One region of the Oceanobacillus sp. FSL K6-3682 genome, then DNA from elsewhere that is predicted to be linked to it. Evidence: a T-box and tRNA genes for the amino acid it is inferred to sense, from the RefSeq annotation. Region 1 holds a T-box; the other holds one or more tRNA genes.
What was found. A T-box is a leader RNA that pairs with one kind of tRNA and senses whether it is charged. The one in region 1 lies ahead of proS (proline--tRNA ligase), so its partner is inferred to be a tRNA-Pro.

Region 1 (10,378 bases):
ATTGTGTGTGCATTTTTACTGGGATTTTATTACTCGCCAAAACAAAGATAGGGCGCTCCTTAGTGAAGGAACCGCCCTATGGAGTCTGAAAATATCTGTTTCATCTACTTTCAAGATTAATATTCACCCTGACATACTTGCTCCGTTGTTACAGAGCCGGCTTCAACAAAATTGCTTTCTGGATGAAATCCGTTTTGTTCCAATAATTCAGCAACAGTACCGTCTTCTTTTAACTCTTCTAATTTTTCGTTATATGCATCACGAAGCTCTTCATTTTCCAGGCTGAATGCAGCTGCACCATAGCTTGGTACACCGTCTATTTCTGGCTGTTCAAAACTTTCAACAATTTCTAAATCCTCTGTGTCAGCAGATTCAAAAGCCATTCGAACGGTCATTTCCGTACCAGTTGTTGCATCAGCACGTCCTGCTTGTATAGCAGAGAAGGTTGCAGGAATATCAGATGCAGTGATGATTTGGTCATCGGCAACTCCTTCTGATTTTAAAAATTCAATTTCTGTAGCTCCTTCCATAACAACTACTGTTATATCCGGATTATCTGCAATATCTTTGTAGCTTTCAATAGATAATGGATTACCTGCTTCCACAACAAGCCCTTCGCCATATACCATTTCCGGCTCACCGAAAAGTGCATTTTCACAGCGGTCCGGTTGGATAGCCATACCAGCAGTAACAACATCAAACTGTCCTGCCTGTACTCCTGGAATCAGCTCACTGAAGTCAGATAATTTACCTTCTACATTATCAACACCAAGCTCAGCAAAAACTGCTGTGGCAATATCGACGGCCGCTCCTTTTAATTCACCATCTTCTTCATAAGCATAAGGTGATTCATTTGCAAAACCGACTTCGACCGTACCAGAATCCTGAATGCTTTCTAAACTATTATCTGAACCGCCGCAAGCAGCCAGCAGCAATAGAAATAAAGCAAGACCAATAAGTATTATTTTGTTTCTCAACTAAATGCTCCCCCTTAAAAAATAATAGATAATAAAAAATGTTGATTAACATTGTCGCTATTCTCTAAAAAAAGAATATTACATGAAATCAACATGAGTTAACAAATATGTTACAGAGAAAGAAAAATATTCTCAAACTGTATATTTCAGCAAAAATATGCTTTATATGCTGTTTAATGGAATGATTGGGAAATAACTTAAAAATACCAATATATCCGGTAGTATAGTTGCTTATTCTCTATATAACTCAGGAACAACATTTTTGAGGAAGGATAGAAATTTATTGAAAAGGTATGTATAGTTTAATAGGATAGAAGATAAGAAGGGATAATGGAGGTATATCATGGGTTCTTATATCGCAGTAATTGCTGTTTCAGTCATTGTGGTTGCAATGGTTATTATTTTATCTTTAGTTACTTTATCAAAAGGATACGGCTATAAGCATAAAATAGATCCGCTTCCTGATGAAGAGGAGGAAAAGGATAACGACAGGGATAATGAGAATTAGAAAGAAGAAAAGAAATAAATTTGTTTAGGAGAAAATCATGAAGAAAATCGGATTATTTATAGTATTAGGATGTGCTGCTGGTGTGTTATTTGCTTTCTGCACGCATCTTCCTGCCAATCAGGTAATTTATGTAGCAATGGATGGAGACGATCAAAATGAAGGCACACTGGAAAACCCATTTCGAACAATTGCTAAAGCAAGTTCTGAAGCAGAGGCAGGAACAACAGTATTTATTCGTGAAGGAACGTACGAGGAGCCGCTGATTGTTCAGCACACCGGTACGAAGCAGAAGCCAATCACTTTTCAGTCGTATGAAGAGGAAGAAGTTACCCTTGATGGCGGCAATATGGATTCTGCAGATGGAGACCGAGCGCTTGTTGTTCTGGAGGATAAGAATTATATAAACATAGAAGGATTAACGATAGAAAATGTAACGACGGATTTGATGGATGAAACAGTAATGGGTATTTTTATTACTGGCTCCAGCAGTCATATTACAGTGGAGGACAATACTGTTAAAGGAATAAAAACCTTGCATGAGGAAGGGAACGGTCATGGAATTGCCGTATATGGAACAGGTTCCATGAAGGATATAAATATCGTACATAACCTTGTTGAGGATTTAAAGCTGGGTGCCAGTGAATCGATTGTATTAAATGGCGATATTGATGGATTTACAGTAGAAGAAAATATGGTACGGTTCAGTGATAATATCGGAATTGATCTGATAGGATACGAAGGAATTGCCGATAATCCTGACGCTGATTATGCCCGGAATGGTAAGGTGCAAAATAATACGGTGCACCATATATCCTCCTTTGCTAATCCGGCGTATGGCGAGGAGTATAATGCAGCGGCTATTTATGTAGATGGAGGGAAAGATATTCTTATTGATAAGAATGAGTTGTATGAGAATGATATTGGAATTGAAGCTACATCAGAACATGCCGGGAAATATGCTGAGGATATTCAAATAACAGATAACCTGGTTTCACATAATTATTATACCGGAATATCTATCGGCGGATATGATGAAGAAAGAGGCGGTACCCGTGATACGTTGATTTCGGGAAATACTCTCTTTCGAAATGACACAAAAGAGTTAGATGGCGGACAGCTTCTGCTGCAGTATAATGTGTATGATAATGAGATAAAAGAAAATAAATTTACTGCCAGTGCATCACGCATTTTTATTGCCAATTTCTTTCAAGAAAATAAGAACAACCTTCTGACTGAGAATATCTATTATAAAGAACATGAACAAGAGGGAATCTGGATTTGGAAGGATGAGTGGTATACTTCTTTTTCTGTGTTTATTGAGGCTTCCGGAAGTGATGAAACTTCGCAATATATTTATGAGGATGAAGAAGAATAGAGTAAGGAAATTTCAAAAAGAATTACTGTTTTTAATGGATGTAATTGAGATTCAGTAAAGGACGTTGTTATGTTAAAAAATATTTTTTCAAAAAGTAAGCTATTGGCAGCATGTATTACTTCTTTCAATATGGGATTTGTATTTACTATGATAACTGAATCTGCAAGCAAGGAATTTAATACAGCATTCTTTACAGTTGCTTCGGAAGTTTTATTATTTTCTTTTTGGTTTTCTCTCTGGTATATAGCTCCAATTGTTTTTCTTGCAGGGATTCCAGCTTCTGCCGGAATTGATAAAATAACATCCGGGATTATGAATACAGAAGCTGGGAATACTTTGAGAGCCGTCCTGCATGTTTTAGCGGGAATAGTAATTGCTTTATTGGCATATTTCGTATTAGGTGGAGGTTTCCCTGATTTTAATAACAGAGAAATGATAATTAATTTTATATTCTTGTCTGTTTATCCGAGTGTCTTTTTTTGGCTGATAGACACATTGGCAAATAAAAAGAATACGAAAGCATAAAGGATAAACGTTGTTGGATGGAATGTTAATCTATTACGTTCAAGAAATGAAAAGCGAGATCATCAAATGATGGTCTTTTTTCTTTGTAATTAATTTTAGAGTACTTATGGTTGGCGGATATTGAACAAGTATAATAATTAAAACTAGGGTTCTAAACGATTTTTTAAGAAATATTACAATTCGGGTATCATTTTCTTATAATCTAAAAGAGAAGTTTTAGCTCGGCTAAAAAGGGAAAAAGCTTTATAAGAAAGGGGAGGTTTCCAATAATGGTACGAAATAAATATTTTGTAACAGTTGATACGGAAGAAATTAGCGAGGTTTCGCTGCCTGACAACGGTATTGAGTATGAGATATATGCAACACCAGAAGAGGTAAAAGAAATCGAAGTTCTGTTTGCGAGAAAAGAAAAAAATGCAAAAGATGCAGTTAAATTCGTGGGGAAACCATTTGATGAACGGCCAGTCGATGAAAAACGGGATAACTATGAGGAGGATTTGATTACTGTTTATCATAAACTATACGAACTCGGAACGGATGAAACAAAGAAAGAAATAAAAGAACTTAAATTGTTTTAATAGCTGCTGGATACTTTGGTAAATAAAAAGAAATTCAGACAATAAAAGCCTCTGCCTGAATTTCTTTTTATGAAAAATATTTGCGTGGAGTATATGTTAATTACCATCCTATTCTTCTTCAACGGAGGGACGATATCCCTGTTGCAGTTCAGAAATGCTCAATCCGAATGTCATCTGCAAATGCGGATAATCTGTAAAGCCATTGAAATCTCCGCCCCATTCAAACTCTAAATCTTTTGCGATTTCTGCAACTTCAAACCAGTCCGGCTCTCCATTGTTATTCCCGTCATAATGAATATCCCAGATAATTTCTCCGTCGTTGTTCCGAATCGCATAATCCACAGCCAAACCATAATTATGATAGCTTTCACCTGCTCTGGCGTGGGTAACAATATCTTCTTCGTTTTCTCTGCCTCTTGCATACAGCGTTTCCTGTTCTTCCTCTGTACGCAGGCCATCTGTAATAACAACCTCTATATCAATATCATCAGCACGATCAATCAACGTATCGACAGCTTCCTGGACAGCGGGATGAAGTTCTGATATCGTTTCTTCTCCATCCACTCTTTCATAAGAAGAATTTGTCTGCTGGTAAAGCCAGAACAGCAAACCTATAAAAAGAATAATAGCAATCCAGGAAAGCGTAAAATGCTTTAAAGCTTTCATTCGTTATTTCTGACTCCTTTAAAAAATTTCTCTCTATTAGTAATCATAACATGAACAAGTTCCTGATGATGCATTGAACAACTAGATAAATATGGTTGTTTTACAAATTGATTTCTTAAGCATTCTGGACATATAATAAGAGAAACTTAACAGAAATGGAGGGAAATCAATGTATTACTTCATTAGCTGTTTAATAGGCTATATTTTTGGCTGTATTCATGGATCGCAAATTATCGGGAAAATAAAGAAGCGGGATATTAAGAGTGAAGGTGTCAAAAATGCCGGAGCATCTAATACAACAATTCTGTTAGGCTGGAAATATGGTATTGTGGTTGCGCTGATTGATATTTTTAAGGCTACACTTGCCATTTTACTCGTCTTATTTATTTTAGGAGAAGCAGGAATCCCGGCTGGAGAGGCTTCCTTATATATTTATTTGACTGCTTTATTTGTTATTATTGGGCATAATTATCCTATAACGATGAACTTCAGCGGCGGGAAAGGTACCGCGTCCCTGGTTGGTGCATTAATTGCCATTGACTGGCGGGTTGCTTTAATTGGAATTGCTATTTTATTGTTCTTTACTTTTGCAACAGACTATCTTGTTATCGGCGTCCTGTTTATGTATGTATCTTTTCTTATTACAACCTACTATTTCTTTGGAAATGGGCCTGCGCTGGTGGTTATATTTTTAACACTGCTTTGTATATACAAGCATATGGAGAATTATCGCCGGATTATATTAAAGGAAGAGACAAGGTTATCCAGTATGTTTAAAAAGAGTGCCTAGATAAGGGTTTTTTTGAACTTATATTATAGGGGATACTGAAAAAGTAAGCTTTTTATTAAGGAGTGTGCAAGAATTGGATATTTTATTATGGATAATCATTATCCTGTTATTTATCGCAAGTTTTCTGGGAATTATCTTTCCGATGATCCCGTCTGTTATTGCTATTTGGGGAGGATTTCTAATCTATTACTTCTTTATAAATAGTGAGACCCTGAACTGGTGGTTCTGGGCAGGAATGATTGTGATCACAGTTATTCTCTTTGTTGCGGACATTATTGCCAACAGTTATTTTGTGAAAAAATTTGGAGGCAGTAAAGCAGGAGAAAGAGGCGCTGCGGTAGCTGTTATTATCGGTTCCTTTATTACTCCGCCATTTGGAATTATTTATGTTCCATTTTTAACAGTGCTCGCTATCGAAATGATGCAACGGAGAACAGTGAAAGAAGCAATCCGGGCTTCCATTGGTTCTTTTTTAGGATTTTTAGGAGGTTCTGTTGCAAAAGTTGTCCTGCAGTTGATTATGATTGTCTGGTTCTTTATCGCGGTCTGGTTATAAGCAGGCAGCAAATGCCTTATTCCCATTTTCTTAACTGTAAAAAATCGTCTGCTTCTTGACTTTCATCAGTGAGAACTATATATTAAAAGCATAGTTGAAATATTGACGGAGAATAGTACGTTGTTACTGTCTAATACAGAGAGAAAAAGGATGCTGAGACTTTTTCATAGACATACAAGGGAACCTGCCTCCCGAGTTCGCCATATAAGGAGATACAACTCTGAAATTGGCGCGGTTTTGGCCGTTATCAAATGAAGTGTATATATTTGCCGGGCATGTCTGTAAAATAACAGACAGCAGCTTATATATAAACAAGGGTGGTACCACCTGTTTAACCTCGGTCCCTTTTCATAAGGATGGAGGATTTTTTGCGTTTATATGGAATTTCAAATAATAGAAGAGTTAAATAAGAAAGAGGTGCTTACAATTGGGTAAGAAAAATAAACAATTTGTAGAAAAAATTACAGCGATGGAGGACGATTTCGCACAGTGGTATACAGACGTAGTTAAACAGGCAGAGCTTGTTGACTATGGTCAAGTGCGCGGAACGATGATTATCAAGCCCTATGGCTATGCAATCTGGGAAAATATTAAAGACGAATTAGATCGTATGTTTAAGGAAACAGGTCATACGAACGTTGCTTTTCCACTGTTTATTCCGGAAAGCCTGCTGCAAAAGGAAAAAGATCACGTAGAAGGCTTTGCTCCTGAGGTTGCCTGGGTAACGCACGGCGGAGATGAGGAATTAACAGAACGTATCGCGGTGCGCCCAACTTCTGAGGTGCTTTTCTGTGATTATTACTCAAATAATATTCACTCTTACCGTGATCTGCCAAAGCTCTATAACCAATGGTCCAACGTAGTCCGCTGGGAAAAAACAACACGTCCATTCCTGCGTTCCTCTGAATTCCATTGGCAGGAAGGGCATACAGCACATGCAACAGATGAAGAAGCAACCGAAGAAACAAATCGTATGCTTGGAATTTATGCCAAGCTGGTGGAAGAATATTTAGCCATCCCTGTGTTAAAAGGAAAGAAAACAGATAAAGAAAAATTTGCAGGGGCGGAATTTACCTTAACGATTGAAGCATTGATGCATGACGGGAAAGCATTGCAATCTGCTACATCGCATCATTTTGGTTCTGGATTTGCAGAAGCATTTGATATTACCTATCTGGATGAAAATGGGGAAAGCCAGTTTGTTCATCAAACTTCATGGGGCTTGTCTACCCGGATTATGGGAGCTTTAATTATGGTGCACGGCGATAATCGCGGACTAGTAGTGCCTCCAAAGATTGCTCCGACACAGGCAATGATTGTTCCAATCGCCCAGCATAAAGAAGGCGTACTGGATAAAGCTTATGCTCTACGTGATAAATTAGCAAAAGTTGCCCGTGTCGATATTGACGGCAGTGATAAAATGCCAGGCTGGAAATTTAATGAATATGAAATGAAAGGTATCCCGGTCCGAGTTGAGATGGGGCCAAAGGATATTGAAAAAGAGCAGGTCGTTCTTGTCCGCCGTGATACCGGCGAGAAGGAATTTGTTGCTCTGGCAGATGTGGAAGAGCGTCTTGCTGCATTGCTGGATGAAGTACAGGCAAATCTATATAATCGTGCATTAGAGCATCGTGAAGAGATGACCCATACAGCTAAAAATATGGATGAATTTAAAACAGAAATTGAAAAGGGCGGCTTTGTCAAAGCAATGTGGTGTGGAGATGTAGCCTGTGAAGAAAAGATTAAAGAAGAAACAACAGCAACCTCCCGCTGTATTCCGTTTGAACCGGAAAGCGTATCTGATACATGCGTATGCTGCGGGAAGCAGGCAAAGGAATTAGTTTACTGGGCAAAAGCGTATTAATAACTGAAAAATGGAAGCAGACTGGGTTTTGCAGCTCAGTCTGCTTTTATGTATTAAAGATAATATATAAAGTGCTTAAAGGATTGCCTCTTTCTGATAGTAGAAAAATTTAGACTGAATGGGGTATATCCATTCCAAATGATATGCAAGAATCAGGCTTTAAAGAAATAATTACAGATGAAGATGGATACCGCTATGAAGGTGAAATTTGGTTTATTGGGGAATTAAAGTAACCTTTCTTAGTAAAAATATGATCCTGGGTTGAGGGATATACTTCTTGTAAATATCAATATATAAGCTTAAATAATTATCTGAAAATATAATTATTATTTTGCCTATTGCATAAGCATGCAAAATCGTGTTATAAATATACATATTAATTAATAATTATACATTAAATGAGGGAATAAATATGAAGTCAAATTTAAAAAACAAACTAGATAAAGTAATTAATGATTTAACGAACTTGAGCGACACTATTTTTGATAATCCAGAGCTTGGAGATCAAGAATATGAATCTATGAAGCTATTAACAGATTATTTAACGTCACATCAATTTAAAGTAGAAAAAGGGATTGTTGGTCGTGATACGGCCTTTAAAGCAACCTACTCAAGCGGAAAGCCTGGTCCTCAAATTGCATATCTGGCCGAATATGATGCACTTCCAGGTGTAGGTCACGGCTGCGGGCATAATTTAATTGGAACGATGAGTGTCGGTGCAGGAGTTGTATTAAGTAAAGTTATTGATGAAATTGGCGGCACTGTTTATGTATTCGGTACTCCTGCAGAGGAAACAAACGGAGCTAAAGTACCGATGAGTGAGCAGGGAGTGTTTGACGGTATTGATGCTGCGATGATTTTACATCCAAGTGATACATCACAGGTAAGCGGTGAATCACTGGCTATGGATGCAATCCAATTTGAGTATCATGGAAAAACAGCACATGCTGCAGCAGCTCCGGAAAAAGGGATTAATGCCTTAGATGGTGTGCTTCAATTGTTTAACGGTATTAATGCATTGAGACAGCATGTGAAATCAGATGTCCGTATTCATGGAGTTATTCCTGATGGAGGACAAGCTGCGAACGTGGTTCCTGATAAAGCAGTTGCACAGTTCTATGTCCGGGCAAATAATCGTCCTTACCTTAATGAAGTAGTAGAAAAGGTAAAGCATATTGCTGAAGGAGCAGCTTTAATGACTGGAGCAACATTAAATATATCCAACTATGAATTAAGCTATGACGATATGACAACGAATCAGGTTTTATCTGATTTGTTTACTGCAAATTTAAAAGAGACAAGCCGCCTGCCTGTTTATGGAGCAAAAGAATCTTATGGTTCGATTGATATGGGAAATGTCAGCCAGGTAGTTCCGGCTATTCATCCGTATATCGGCTTAAACAAAGAAGGCTTAATTGCTCATACGAAAGAATTTGCTAATCAGACTATTACTGAGGATGGGCATCTGGCATTGTATGAAGGGGCTCTTTCTTTAGCGAAAACAGGCTATGATTTATTGACAAATGAAGAAGCGGTTCAGGCAATGAAGGAAGAATTTAATAAAAACAAAGAAGAGGTAAACGTCTAATGAAAAAAAAGCTCATTTTACTTTTCAGCACATTACTATTTACAGCTTTACTGGCTGCTTGCGGATCAGATGATAATGAATCTGAATCATCTGGCGGGGATAAAAATGTATTAAAAATGGGAACATCAGCTGATTTCCCTCCATATGAATCACGAAATCCTCAAGGTGAGTTTGAAGGATTTGATATTGAATTAGGAAAGCTTATCGCTGAAGAACTGGATATGGAATTAGAAATTGAAGATATGAAATTTGAAGGTCTGATTGGTTCCTTGCAAGCAAATCGTGTGGACATGGTCATATCAGGAATGAATGCAAGCGAAGACCGTAAAAAGAATGTAGACTTCTCTAATGTTTATAATGATACTGGACAAATGTTTGTTACCAAAGATAAAGCAATGGAATCTTTAGATGAGCTTGAAGGAAAAACACTTGGTGTACAACTGGGCTCCATTCAAGAAAATGGCGCAGATGCTTTAGCGGAAGAGTATAATATTGAGGTGAAAAAGGTAGATGATGCCGGGATTTTAGCTCAGGAATTGAATGCGAACCGTATCGATGTTGTCTATCTGTCTAAGGAAGTTGCTCTGGGATATATGGATTCCCAAGGATTCTTTGGATTTGATGATCCCAATTCTTCAACTGAGGGTATGGCAATCGCATTCCCTAAAGACAGTGATTTAGTGGATGATGTAAATGCCGTTTTAGAAAAATTAGAAGAAGATGGCACTTTAAAGAGCTTAAAAGAAGAATGGATACCAGGCTCTGTTGAATAAAATACAGCATAAAGAAACGAGGTGATAGGGCATGAATTTGGATTTTTCCCAAATCGTGCCTTATATTCCTTTTATACTAGAAGGAATAGGTGCAACATTAAAGTTTGTTAGTGTATCCATTTTGGCAGGGTTTATATTGGGTACTATTTTGGCAATTTTTAAAATAACGGGCTTTTGG
Region 2 (10,378 bases), 900 kb from region 1:
AGCGGGAGAACTCTCGTTAAGGAACTCGGCAAAATGACCCCGTAACTTCGGGAGAAGGGGTGCTCACTTGTGAGTGAGCCGCAGTGAATAGGCCCAAGCGACTGTTTAGCAAAAACACAGGTCTCTGCGAAGCCGAAAGGCGAAGTATAGGGGCTGACACCTGCCCGGTGCTGGAAGGTTAAGGGGAAGAGTTAGCTCTTCGGAGCGAAGCTTTGAACCGAAGCCCCAGTAAACGGCGGCCGTAACTATAACGGTCCTAAGGTAGCGAAATTCCTTGTCGGGTAAGTTCCGACCCGCACGAAAGGTGCAACGACTTGGGCACTGTCTCAACGAGAGACCCGGTGAAATTATACTATGCGTGAAGATGCGCATTACCCGCGACAGGACGGAAAGACCCCGTGGAGCTTTACTGTAGCCTGATATGGAATGTTTGTGCAGTTTGTACAGGATAGGTGGGAGCCTTTGAAGCGTGAGCGCCAGCTTACGTGGAGGCACCCGTGGGATACCACCCTAACTGTATGACCATTCTAACCCAGGACCGTAATCCGGTTCGGAGACAGTGTCAGGCGGGCAGTTTGACTGGGGCGGTCGCCTCCTAAAAGGTAACGGAGGCGCCCAAAGGTTCCCTCAGAATGGTTGGAAATCATTCGTAGAGTGTAAAGGCAGAAGGGAGCTTGACTGCGAGACCTACAAGTCGAGCAGGGACGAAAGTCGGGCTTAGTGATCCGGTGGTTCCGCATGGAAGGGCCATCGCTCAACGGATAAAAGCTACCCCGGGGATAACAGGCTTATCTCCCCCAAGAGTTCACATCGACGGGGAGGTTTGGCACCTCGATGTCGGCTCATCGCATCCTGGGGCTGTAGTCGGTCCCAAGGGTTGGGCTGTTCGCCCATTAAAGCGGTACGCGAGCTGGGTTCAGAACGTCGTGAGACAGTTCGGTCCCTATCCGTCGTGGGCGTTGGAAGTTTGAGAGGAGCTGTCCTTAGTACGAGAGGACCGGGATGGACACACCGCTGGTGTACCAGTTGTTCCGCCAGGAGCATAGCTGGGTAGCTACGTGTGGAAAGGATAAGTGCTGAAAGCATCTAAGCATGAAGCCCCCCTCAAGATGAAACTTCCCATCACTTCAAGTGAGTAAAATCCCTCAGAGACGATGAGGTTGATAGGTCCGAGGTGGAAGCGTGGCGACACGTGCAGCTGACGGATACTAATCGATTGAGGACTTATCTAAGTTTTTTGATGTCACGTTACTCTTATTTAGTTTTCAGGGTGCAAATTTAAAAAAAGTGTTGCATTTTTATTCTGAAGTGCATATAATATAACTTGTCCTTGTTTTTAAGGAAACATCTTCAAGTTACATATTGTATTGTCTGGTGGCGATAGCGAAGAGGTCACACCTGTTCCCATGCCGAACACAGAAGTTAAGTTCTTCAGCGCCAATGGTAGTTGGGGGCTTCCCCCTGCGAGAGTAGGACGTTGCCAGGCTTTAAATCCGGAGGATTAGCTCAGCTGGGAGAGCACCTGCCTTACAAGCAGGGGGTCGCAGGTTCGAGCCCTGCATCCTCCACCATTATGCCGGCCTAGCTCAACTGGTAGAGCAACTGACTTGTAATCAGTAGGTTGGGGGTTCAAGTCCTCTGGCCGGCACCATTTTCCTTTTAAGGAGCCATTAGCTCAGTCGGTAGAGCATCTGACTTTTAATCAGAGGGTCGAAGGTTCGAATCCTTCATGGCTCACCATTTGCGGGTGTGGCGGAATTGGCAGACGCGCTAGACTTAGGATCTAGTGCCTTCGGGCGTGGGGGTTCAAGTCCCTCCACCCGCACCATTAATTAAATAAAGGCAATACGCGGAAGTAGTTCAGTGGTAGAACATCACCTTGCCAAGGTGGGGGTCGCGGGTTCGAATCCCGTCTTCCGCTCCAAATATTGCCGGGGTGGCGGAACTGGCAGACGCACAGGACTTAAAATCCTGCGGTAAGTGATTACCGTACCGGTTCGATTCCGGTCCTCGGCACCATAAGCGCCCGTAGCTCAATTGGATAGAGCGTTTGACTACGGATCAAGAGGTTAGGGGTTCGACTCCTCTCGGGCGCGCCATCGGGAAGTAGCTCAGCTTGGTAGAGCACTTGGTTTGGGACCAAGGGGTCGCAGGTTCGAATCCTGTCTTCCCGACCATTACATGAATATAACATGGGGCCTTAGCTCAGCTGGGAGAGCGCCTGCCTTGCACGCAGGAGGTCAGCGGTTCGATCCCGCTAGGCTCCACTCAATAACTTTTAAATAAGTTGTTGACAATGGTTTTGAAACATGATATATTGATTTGGTCGCCGTTTTTAAAAGCGACAAAGAAATTGCTCTTTGAAAACTGAACAAAACAACCAGTACGAAAGAAGAAAAACACCTCGTTTTTCTTGAATATTTAAGTCAGAAGTTGACTTCTGAAAGCTAAAGAAACAAACACTTTTATGGAGAGTTTGATCTTGGCTCAGGACGAACGCTGGCGGCGTGCCTAATACATGCAAGTCGAGCGCGGGAAGCGGACAGAACTCTTCGGAGGGACGTTCGTGGAACGAGCGGCGGACGGGTGAGTAACACGTAGGCAACCTGCCTGTAAGACTGGGATAACTCGCGGAAACGCGAGCTAATACCGGATAATACTTATCATCTCCTGATGGTAAGTTGAAAGGCGGCTTTTGCTGTCACTTACAGATGGGCCTGCGGCGCATTAGCTAGTTGGTGAGGTAATGGCTCACCAAGGCGACGATGCGTAGCCGACCTGAGAGGGTGATCGGCCACACTGGGACTGAGACACGGCCCAGACTCCTACGGGAGGCAGCAGTAGGGAATCTTCCGCAATGGACGAAAGTCTGACGGAGCAACGCCGCGTGAGTGATGAAGGTTTTCGGATCGTAAAACTCTGTTGTCGGGGAAGAACAAGTATGATAGTAACTGATCGTACCTTGACGGTACCCGACCAGAAAGCCACGGCTAACTACGTGCCAGCAGCCGCGGTAATACGTAGGTGGCAAGCGTTGTCCGGAATTATTGGGCGTAAAGCGCTCGCAGGCGGTTCTTTAAGTCTGATGTGAAATCTTGCGGCTCAACCGTAAACGTGCATTGGAAACTGGAGGACTTGAGTGCAGAAGAGGAGAGTGGAATTCCACGTGTAGCGGTGAAATGCGTAGAGATGTGGAGGAACACCAGTGGCGAAGGCGACTCTCTGGTCTGTAACTGACGCTGAGGAGCGAAAGCGTGGGGAGCGAACAGGATTAGATACCCTGGTAGTCCACGCCGTAAACGATGAGTGCTAGGTGTTAGGGGGTTTCCGCCCCTTAGTGCTGAAGTTAACGCATTAAGCACTCCGCCTGGGGAGTACGGCCGCAAGGCTGAAACTCAAAAGAATTGACGGGGACCCGCACAAGCGGTGGAGCATGTGGTTTAATTCGAAGCAACGCGAAGAACCTTACCAGGTCTTGACATCCTTTGACCGCTCTGGAGACAGAGTTTTCCCTTCGGGGACAAAGTGACAGGTGGTGCATGGTTGTCGTCAGCTCGTGTCGTGAGATGTTGGGTTAAGTCCCGCAACGAGCGCAACCCTTGATCTTAGTTGCCAGCATTTAGTTGGGCACTCTAAGGTGACTGCCGGTGACAAACCGGAGGAAGGTGGGGATGACGTCAAATCATCATGCCCCTTATGACCTGGGCTACACACGTGCTACAATGGACGGAACAAAGGGAAGCAAGCCCGCGAGGTCAAGCAAATCCCATAAAACCGTTCTCAGTTCGGATTGTAGGCTGCAACTCGCCTACATGAAGCCGGAATCGCTAGTAATCGCGGATCAGCATGCCGCGGTGAATACGTTCCCGGGTCTTGTACACACCGCCCGTCACACCACGAGAGTTCGTAACACCCGAAGTCGGTGAGGTAACCTTTTTGGAGCCAGCCGCCGAAGGTGGGACGAATGATTGGGGTGAAGTCGTAACAAGGTAGCCGTATCGGAAGGTGCGGCTGGATCACCTCCTTTCTAAGGATATATAACGGAATTTTGTACTTGGTTGTTTGGTTCAGTTTTGAGAGAGCAATCTCTCTTTTTGTACCTTGAAAACTAAATAAGAGTAACAACGACATCAAACTTTAGAAATAAGGCAAAAAAGCTATTGATATAGCAACACAACTGATTACGAAGTAATCAGCAAACTTATTCCAAAACTTTAGTTAAGTGAATAAGGGCGCACGGTGGATGCCTTGGCACTAGGAGCCGATGAAGGACGGGACTAACACCGATATGCCTCGGGGAGTTGTAAGTAAACTTTGATCCGGGGATTTCCGAATGGGGGAACCCACTGTTCGTAATGGGACAGGACATCTATCTGAATACATAGGGTAGATGAGGCAGACCCGGGGAACTGAAACATCTCAGTACCTGGAGGAAGAGAAAGAAAAATCGATTTCCTGAGTAGCGGCGAGCGAAACGGAAAGAGCCCAAACCAAGAAGCTTGCTTCTTGGGGTTGTAGGACACTCCATTGGAGTTACAAAGAAATTCTTTAAACGAATCGACTTGGAAAGGTCAGCCGAAGAAGGTAACAGCCCTGTAGTTGAAAAGGAATTTCCTCCGGAGTGTATCCTGAGTACGGCGGAACACGTGGAATTCCGTCGGAATCCGGGAGGACCATCTCCCAAGGCTAAATACTACCTAGTGACCGATAGTGAACCAGTACCGTGAGGGAAAGGTGAAAAGCACCCCGGAAGGGGAGTGAAATAGAACCTGAAACCGTGTGCCTACAAGTAGTCGGAGCCCGTTAATGGGTGACGGCGTACCTTTTGTAGAATGGACCGGCGAGTTACGATTGTATGCAAGGTTAAGTGGAAGACACGGAGCCGTAGCGAAAGCGAGTCTGAATAGGGCGAATGAGTATGCGGTCGTAGACCCGAAACCGTGTGATCTACCCATGTCCAGGGTGAAGGTCAGGTAACACTGACTGGAGGCCCGAACCCACGTATGTTGAAAAATGCGGGGATGAGGTGTGGGTAGCGGTGAAATTCCAATCGAACACGGAGATAGCTGGTTCTCTCCGAAATAGCTTTAGGGCTAGCCTCAAGATCGTGAGTACTGGAGGTAGAGCACTGATTGGACTAGGGGCCCCTACCGGGTTACCGAATTCAGTCAAACTCCGAATGCCAGTTACTTCAACTTGGGAGTCAGACTATGGGTGATAAGGTTCATAGTCGAAAGGGAAACAGCCCAGACCGCCAGCTAAGGTCCCAAAGTATACGTTAAGTGGAAAAGGATGTGGCGTTGCACAGACAACCAGGATGTTGGCTTAGAAGCAGCCATCATTGAAAGAGTGCGTAATAGCTCACTGGTCGAGTGACGCTGCGCCGAAAATGTACCGGGGCTAAACGTATCACCGAAGCTGCGGATTGTTCTTACGAACAATGGTAGGAGAGCGTTCAAAGTGCAGAGAAGTCAGACCGTGAGGACTGGTGGAGCGCTTTGAAGTGAGAATGCCGGTATGAGTAGCGAAAAAAGAGTGAGAATCTCTTTCACCGAATGCCTAAGGTTTCCTGAGGAAGGCTCGTCCTCTCAGGGTTAGTCGGGACCTAAGCCGAGGCCGACAGGCGTAGGCGATGGACAACAGGTTGATATTCCTGTACCACCTCATGATTGTTTGAACAATGGGGGGACGCAGGAGGATAAGGAGTGCGCACTGATGGATGTGCGTCCAAGCATGCGAGGAAGTCAGATAGGCAAATCCGTCTGACATATTTCTGAGCTGTGATGGGGAGGGAAATAGAGTACCGAAGTTCCTGATTTCACACTGCCAAGAAAAGCCTCTAGTTAGATCATAGGTGCCCGTACCGCAAACCGACACAGGTAGGCGAGGAGAGAATCCTAAGGTGAGCGGGAGAACTCTCGTTAAGGAACTCGGCAAAATGACCCCGTAACTTCGGGAGAAGGGGTGCTCACTTGTGAGTGAGCCGCAGTGAATAGGCCCAAGCGACTGTTTAGCAAAAACACAGGTCTCTGCGAAGCCGAAAGGCGAAGTATAGGGGCTGACACCTGCCCGGTGCTGGAAGGTTAAGGGGAAGAGTTAGCTCTTCGGAGCGAAGCTTTGAACCGAAGCCCCAGTAAACGGCGGCCGTAACTATAACGGTCCTAAGGTAGCGAAATTCCTTGTCGGGTAAGTTCCGACCCGCACGAAAGGTGCAACGACTTGGGCACTGTCTCAACGAGAGACCCGGTGAAATTATACTATGCGTGAAGATGCGCATTACCCGCGACAGGACGGAAAGACCCCGTGGAGCTTTACTGTAGCCTGATATGGAATGTTTGTGCAGTTTGTACAGGATAGGTGGGAGCCTTTGAAGCGTGAGCGCCAGCTTACGTGGAGGCACCCGTGGGATACCACCCTAACTGTATGACCATTCTAACCCAGGACCGTAATCCGGTTCGGAGACAGTGTCAGGCGGGCAGTTTGACTGGGGCGGTCGCCTCCTAAAAGGTAACGGAGGCGCCCAAAGGTTCCCTCAGAATGGTTGGAAATCATTCGTAGAGTGTAAAGGCAGAAGGGAGCTTGACTGCGAGACCTACAAGTCGAGCAGGGACGAAAGTCGGGCTTAGTGATCCGGTGGTTCCGCATGGAAGGGCCATCGCTCAACGGATAAAAGCTACCCCGGGGATAACAGGCTTATCTCCCCCAAGAGTTCACATCGACGGGGAGGTTTGGCACCTCGATGTCGGCTCATCGCATCCTGGGGCTGTAGTCGGTCCCAAGGGTTGGGCTGTTCGCCCATTAAAGCGGTACGCGAGCTGGGTTCAGAACGTCGTGAGACAGTTCGGTCCCTATCCGTCGTGGGCGTTGGAAGTTTGAGAGGAGCTGTCCTTAGTACGAGAGGACCGGGATGGACACACCGCTGGTGTACCAGTTGTTCCGCCAGGAGCATAGCTGGGTAGCTACGTGTGGAAAGGATAAGTGCTGAAAGCATCTAAGCATGAAGCCCCCCTCAAGATGAAACTTCCCATCACTTCAAGTGAGTAAAATCCCTCAGAGACGATGAGGTTGATAGGTCCGAGGTGGAAGCGTGGCGACACGTGCAGCTGACGGATACTAATCGATTGAGGACTTATCTAAGTTTTTTGATGTCACGTTACTCTTATTTAGTTTTCAGGGTGCAAATTTAAAAAAAGTGTTGCATTTTTATTCTGAAGTGCATATAATATAACTTGTCCTTGTTTTTAAGGAAACATCTTCAAGTTACATATTGTATTGTCTGGTGGCGATAGCGAAGAGGTCACACCTGTTCCCATGCCGAACACAGAAGTTAAGTTCTTCAGCGCCAATGGTAGTTGGGGGCTTCCCCCTGCGAGAGTAGGACGTTGCCAGGCACATTAAAAAAGAGTTAAGCTTATGCTTAACTCTTTTTTGTATTCTTAAACCTTCTATATTAAATTTGGAATCATAAAATAATTAAATAAGCTTATTAAAAAAAGTAATCCAGAATAGATAATAAAATTTTCTTATTAGCAAATTAAAAGGATTAGAATATAATGGAAGTTAGACATGATAAAATTTAAAAATGATATTTTTGAGAGAGGAGATGGAGACAAGCTATTCTTTTCTATATATTCGAATATGCATAAAAGATGAAACGATCACGTAAAGATATAATTGCATTTTAAATTCTATACAAAGGAGTAAGTAAAATTGGAACAATTCATTGGTGGTGATTTTCTTGTTATTGTATCACGTTTATTTATTGCTTTGATATTATCTGGTTTAATTGGTTTTGAACGAGAAATTAATAATCATTCAGCTGGGTTCCGTACGCATATACTAGTAGGAGTAGGATCCTGTTTAATGATGATTTTATCAATTTTTGGTTTTATCGCTTTCATGGAACAATATGATAATATTCGATTCGATCCTGCCCGTATCCCTTCTTATGTAATTAGCGGTATCGGCTTTCTGGGAGCAGGTACAATTATTGTTTACGGAGGAACTATCAAAGGGTTAACAACAGCTGCTTCTATATGGGCTGTAGCAGGTATTGGATTAGTTGTCGGAGCCGGTATGTACAGCGTTGCTATTGTAACAACGCTTATTATTCTTGTCAGTTTAATTTTTTTAAATCAAATAGAGCATTTCTTCCCCCGATTTAAATCAAGCAATTTTATTGAGATTATTGCATCAGAGGAATTTGAAATACATGAAGCAGTAAAGTCAATTGAAAAGAATCATTTTAATATTAAACAAATGGAGATAAAATTGTTGGAAGGTAATCAACGCAGAATTCATATGTGGACAAATATGAAGGGGAATAAAAATTTAATTTATTTATTTGATGATATATCCAAGCTTCCAGGAGTGGTAAATATAACAAAACGAAGTTAAAATTTAAATATTTTCATAGAGTTTCTATAATTATGTTTTGATTTCTTGTCTGTTTGTCAAAAATAGAAATACCATCCATTTGCAACTTAAAGAATTTATATTATAATAAAGTCATAGTCAAAGTTAGTCAAAGTCAAAGGAACTGATTTATCGAATAAATTATTTGATTTGAGGTGCGAAGGATGAGTAACATTTCAGATATCATTGAACAATATTTGAAAAAAGTATTACAGGCAGAGGAGCAGCAAGCTATCGAAATTAAAAGAAGTGAAATTGCAGATCAATTTCAATGTGTACCTTCTCAAATAAATTATGTGATTAATACACGATTTACTGTGGAGAAGGGGTATATTGTGGAAAGTAAGCGCGGGGGTGGCGGTTATATTCGGATTATGCGTATACGTCATCAGAATCAATCAGAGTTAATCGATGAGATTATATTTTTAATCGGTGATTCGATCCCCCAACGTGCTGCCTTAGATATTTTAGATCGGCTTTTAGAGGAGGAGCTGATTACAGCACGTGAAGCAAAGTTAATGTTAGCAAGTATTGATAGAACAACATTGGCTTTTCAATTACCATTACGTGATGAATTGCGTGCACGTATACTCAAATCTGCATTAACTGCTCTTAAGTATTTGAACGATTAATTACCTGAAGGGGAGGAGCGTCGTATGGAATGCCAGGAATGCCGTGAAAGAAAGGCTACATTACATTTTAAACATATAATAAATGGCCAGGAGAAAAAAATCAGTCTTTGTGAAGTATGTGCCAAGAAGAAAGGGTATTTAAGCTATCCAGAAGAAGGATATTCTTTAAACGACCTTTTATCAGGGCTGTTCCAAAAGGATGGATTAAATTTGAGCTCTGCAGGAACAACAAAATCCAATCAGTCCCAAGAACTGAAATGCCCCTCTTGCGGCAGAACGTTTAGTGAATTTAAAAAGGCCGGGAAATTTGGCTGTGCAAATTGTTATGCTTCCTTTGGATCCAAGGTAGAACCAATTTTACGGCGTGTACATGCTGGAAATACAAAGCATACTGGCAGGATACCAAAGCGTGCAGGAAAGTATATACAGCAAAAACAATTAATTTCTTCTCATAAAGAAGAGTTAAAACAGCTGATTGAAGAAGAAGAGTTTGAAAAGGCAGCTGTTCTTCGTGATAAAATCAGAGAACTGGAGAAAGAAAATCACCAAAATAAGGAAGCGGGTGATAACACGTGACATTAGAATCATTTATAAACGAAGCGATTAGCCCATGGATGCTGAAGGATGGTCCAGATAAAGATATAGTGATGAGCAGCCGCGTTCGTTTAGCCCGCAACTTTGCTGATCAATTGTACCCGACATCCGGTAATCAAGAAGCATTAGAAGAAGTACTGCAGTTTATTAAGAAAAATTATACTCAGCAGGAAGATACGGAGCAGGATTCCATTTCATTTATACCAATGAATAATTTAAATATGATTGAAAAACTTGTTTTGGTGGAAAAACACTTAATAAGTCCACATTTAATTAAGCATAGTGATCATGCGGCTGTGTTATTATCTGCACAGGAGCAGACTTCGATTATGGTAAATGAAGAGGACCATTTGCGTATCCAGGTGTATTATCCAGGTCTACAGCTGAAAAAAGCATTGGAGGAAGCATACTACTTAGATGATTGGCTGGAAGAAAAGGCCGACTATGCATTCGACGAGACAAAAGGTTACCTCACCAGTTGTCCTACAAATATTGGAACTGGGATGCGAGCTTCTATTATGATGCATTTACCTGCTCTCGTGCTGACAAAGCAAATTAATCGGCTGATTCCCGCAATCAACCAGCTAGGTCTTGTTGTCAGAGGGATATATGGTGAGGGCAGTGAGGCAAGAGGAAATATATTTCAAATATCAAATCAGATTACGCTGGGCAAATCGGAAGAGGACATTATAGAAGATTTGGAGAGCATTGTTAATCAGCTCGTGGAGCATGAACGC

Region 2: it encodes a tRNA-Pro, which carries the amino acid that the T-box ahead of proS (proline--tRNA ligase) is inferred to sense. The anticodon was not compared.

Annotation. Positions count from the first base shown of each region.
Region 1 is NZ_CP150263.1:1,002,346-1,012,723, forward strand. Features, by position in the region: gene ehuB (ectoine/hydroxyectoine ABC transporter substrate-binding protein EhuB) at 117-977, opposite strand; gene ytzI (YtzI protein) at 1,321-1,485, shown strand; gene MHH51_RS05130 (right-handed parallel beta-helix repeat-containing protein) at 1,523-2,860, shown strand; gene MHH51_RS05135 (hypothetical protein) at 2,930-3,385, shown strand; gene MHH51_RS05140 (hypothetical protein) at 3,655-3,963, shown strand; gene MHH51_RS05145 (M15 family metallopeptidase) at 4,072-4,629, opposite strand; gene MHH51_RS05150 (glycerol-3-phosphate acyltransferase) at 4,799-5,419, shown strand; gene MHH51_RS05155 (DUF456 domain-containing protein) at 5,493-5,975, shown strand; T-box leader at 6,069-6,324, shown strand; gene proS (proline--tRNA ligase) at 6,403-7,839, shown strand; gene MHH51_RS05165 (DUF3916 domain-containing protein) at 7,965-8,072, shown strand; gene MHH51_RS05170 (M20 family metallopeptidase) at 8,252-9,427, shown strand; gene MHH51_RS05175 (transporter substrate-binding domain-containing protein) at 9,427-10,200, shown strand; gene MHH51_RS05180 (amino acid ABC transporter permease) at 10,232-10,378, shown strand, end outside.
Region 2 is NZ_CP150263.1:101,698-112,075, forward strand. Features, by position in the region: rRNA gene MHH51_RS00495 (23S ribosomal RNA) at 1-1,232, shown strand, start outside; rRNA gene rrf (5S ribosomal RNA) at 1,371-1,486, shown strand; tRNA gene MHH51_RS00505 (tRNA-Val) at 1,496-1,571, shown strand; tRNA gene MHH51_RS00510 (tRNA-Thr) at 1,576-1,651, shown strand; tRNA gene MHH51_RS00515 (tRNA-Lys) at 1,665-1,740, shown strand; tRNA gene MHH51_RS00520 (tRNA-Leu) at 1,744-1,828, shown strand; tRNA gene MHH51_RS00525 (tRNA-Gly) at 1,850-1,924, shown strand; tRNA gene MHH51_RS00530 (tRNA-Leu) at 1,931-2,019, shown strand; tRNA gene MHH51_RS00535 (tRNA-Arg) at 2,023-2,099, shown strand; tRNA gene MHH51_RS00540 (tRNA-Pro) at 2,101-2,177, shown strand; tRNA gene MHH51_RS00545 (tRNA-Ala) at 2,195-2,267, shown strand; rRNA gene MHH51_RS00550 (16S ribosomal RNA) at 2,465-4,027, shown strand; rRNA gene MHH51_RS00555 (23S ribosomal RNA) at 4,217-7,137, shown strand; rRNA gene rrf (5S ribosomal RNA) at 7,276-7,391, shown strand; gene MHH51_RS00565 (MgtC/SapB family protein) at 7,711-8,397, shown strand; gene MHH51_RS00570 (CtsR family transcriptional regulator) at 8,580-9,047, shown strand; gene MHH51_RS00575 (UvrB/UvrC motif-containing protein) at 9,072-9,623, shown strand; gene MHH51_RS00580 (protein arginine kinase) at 9,620-10,378, shown strand, end outside.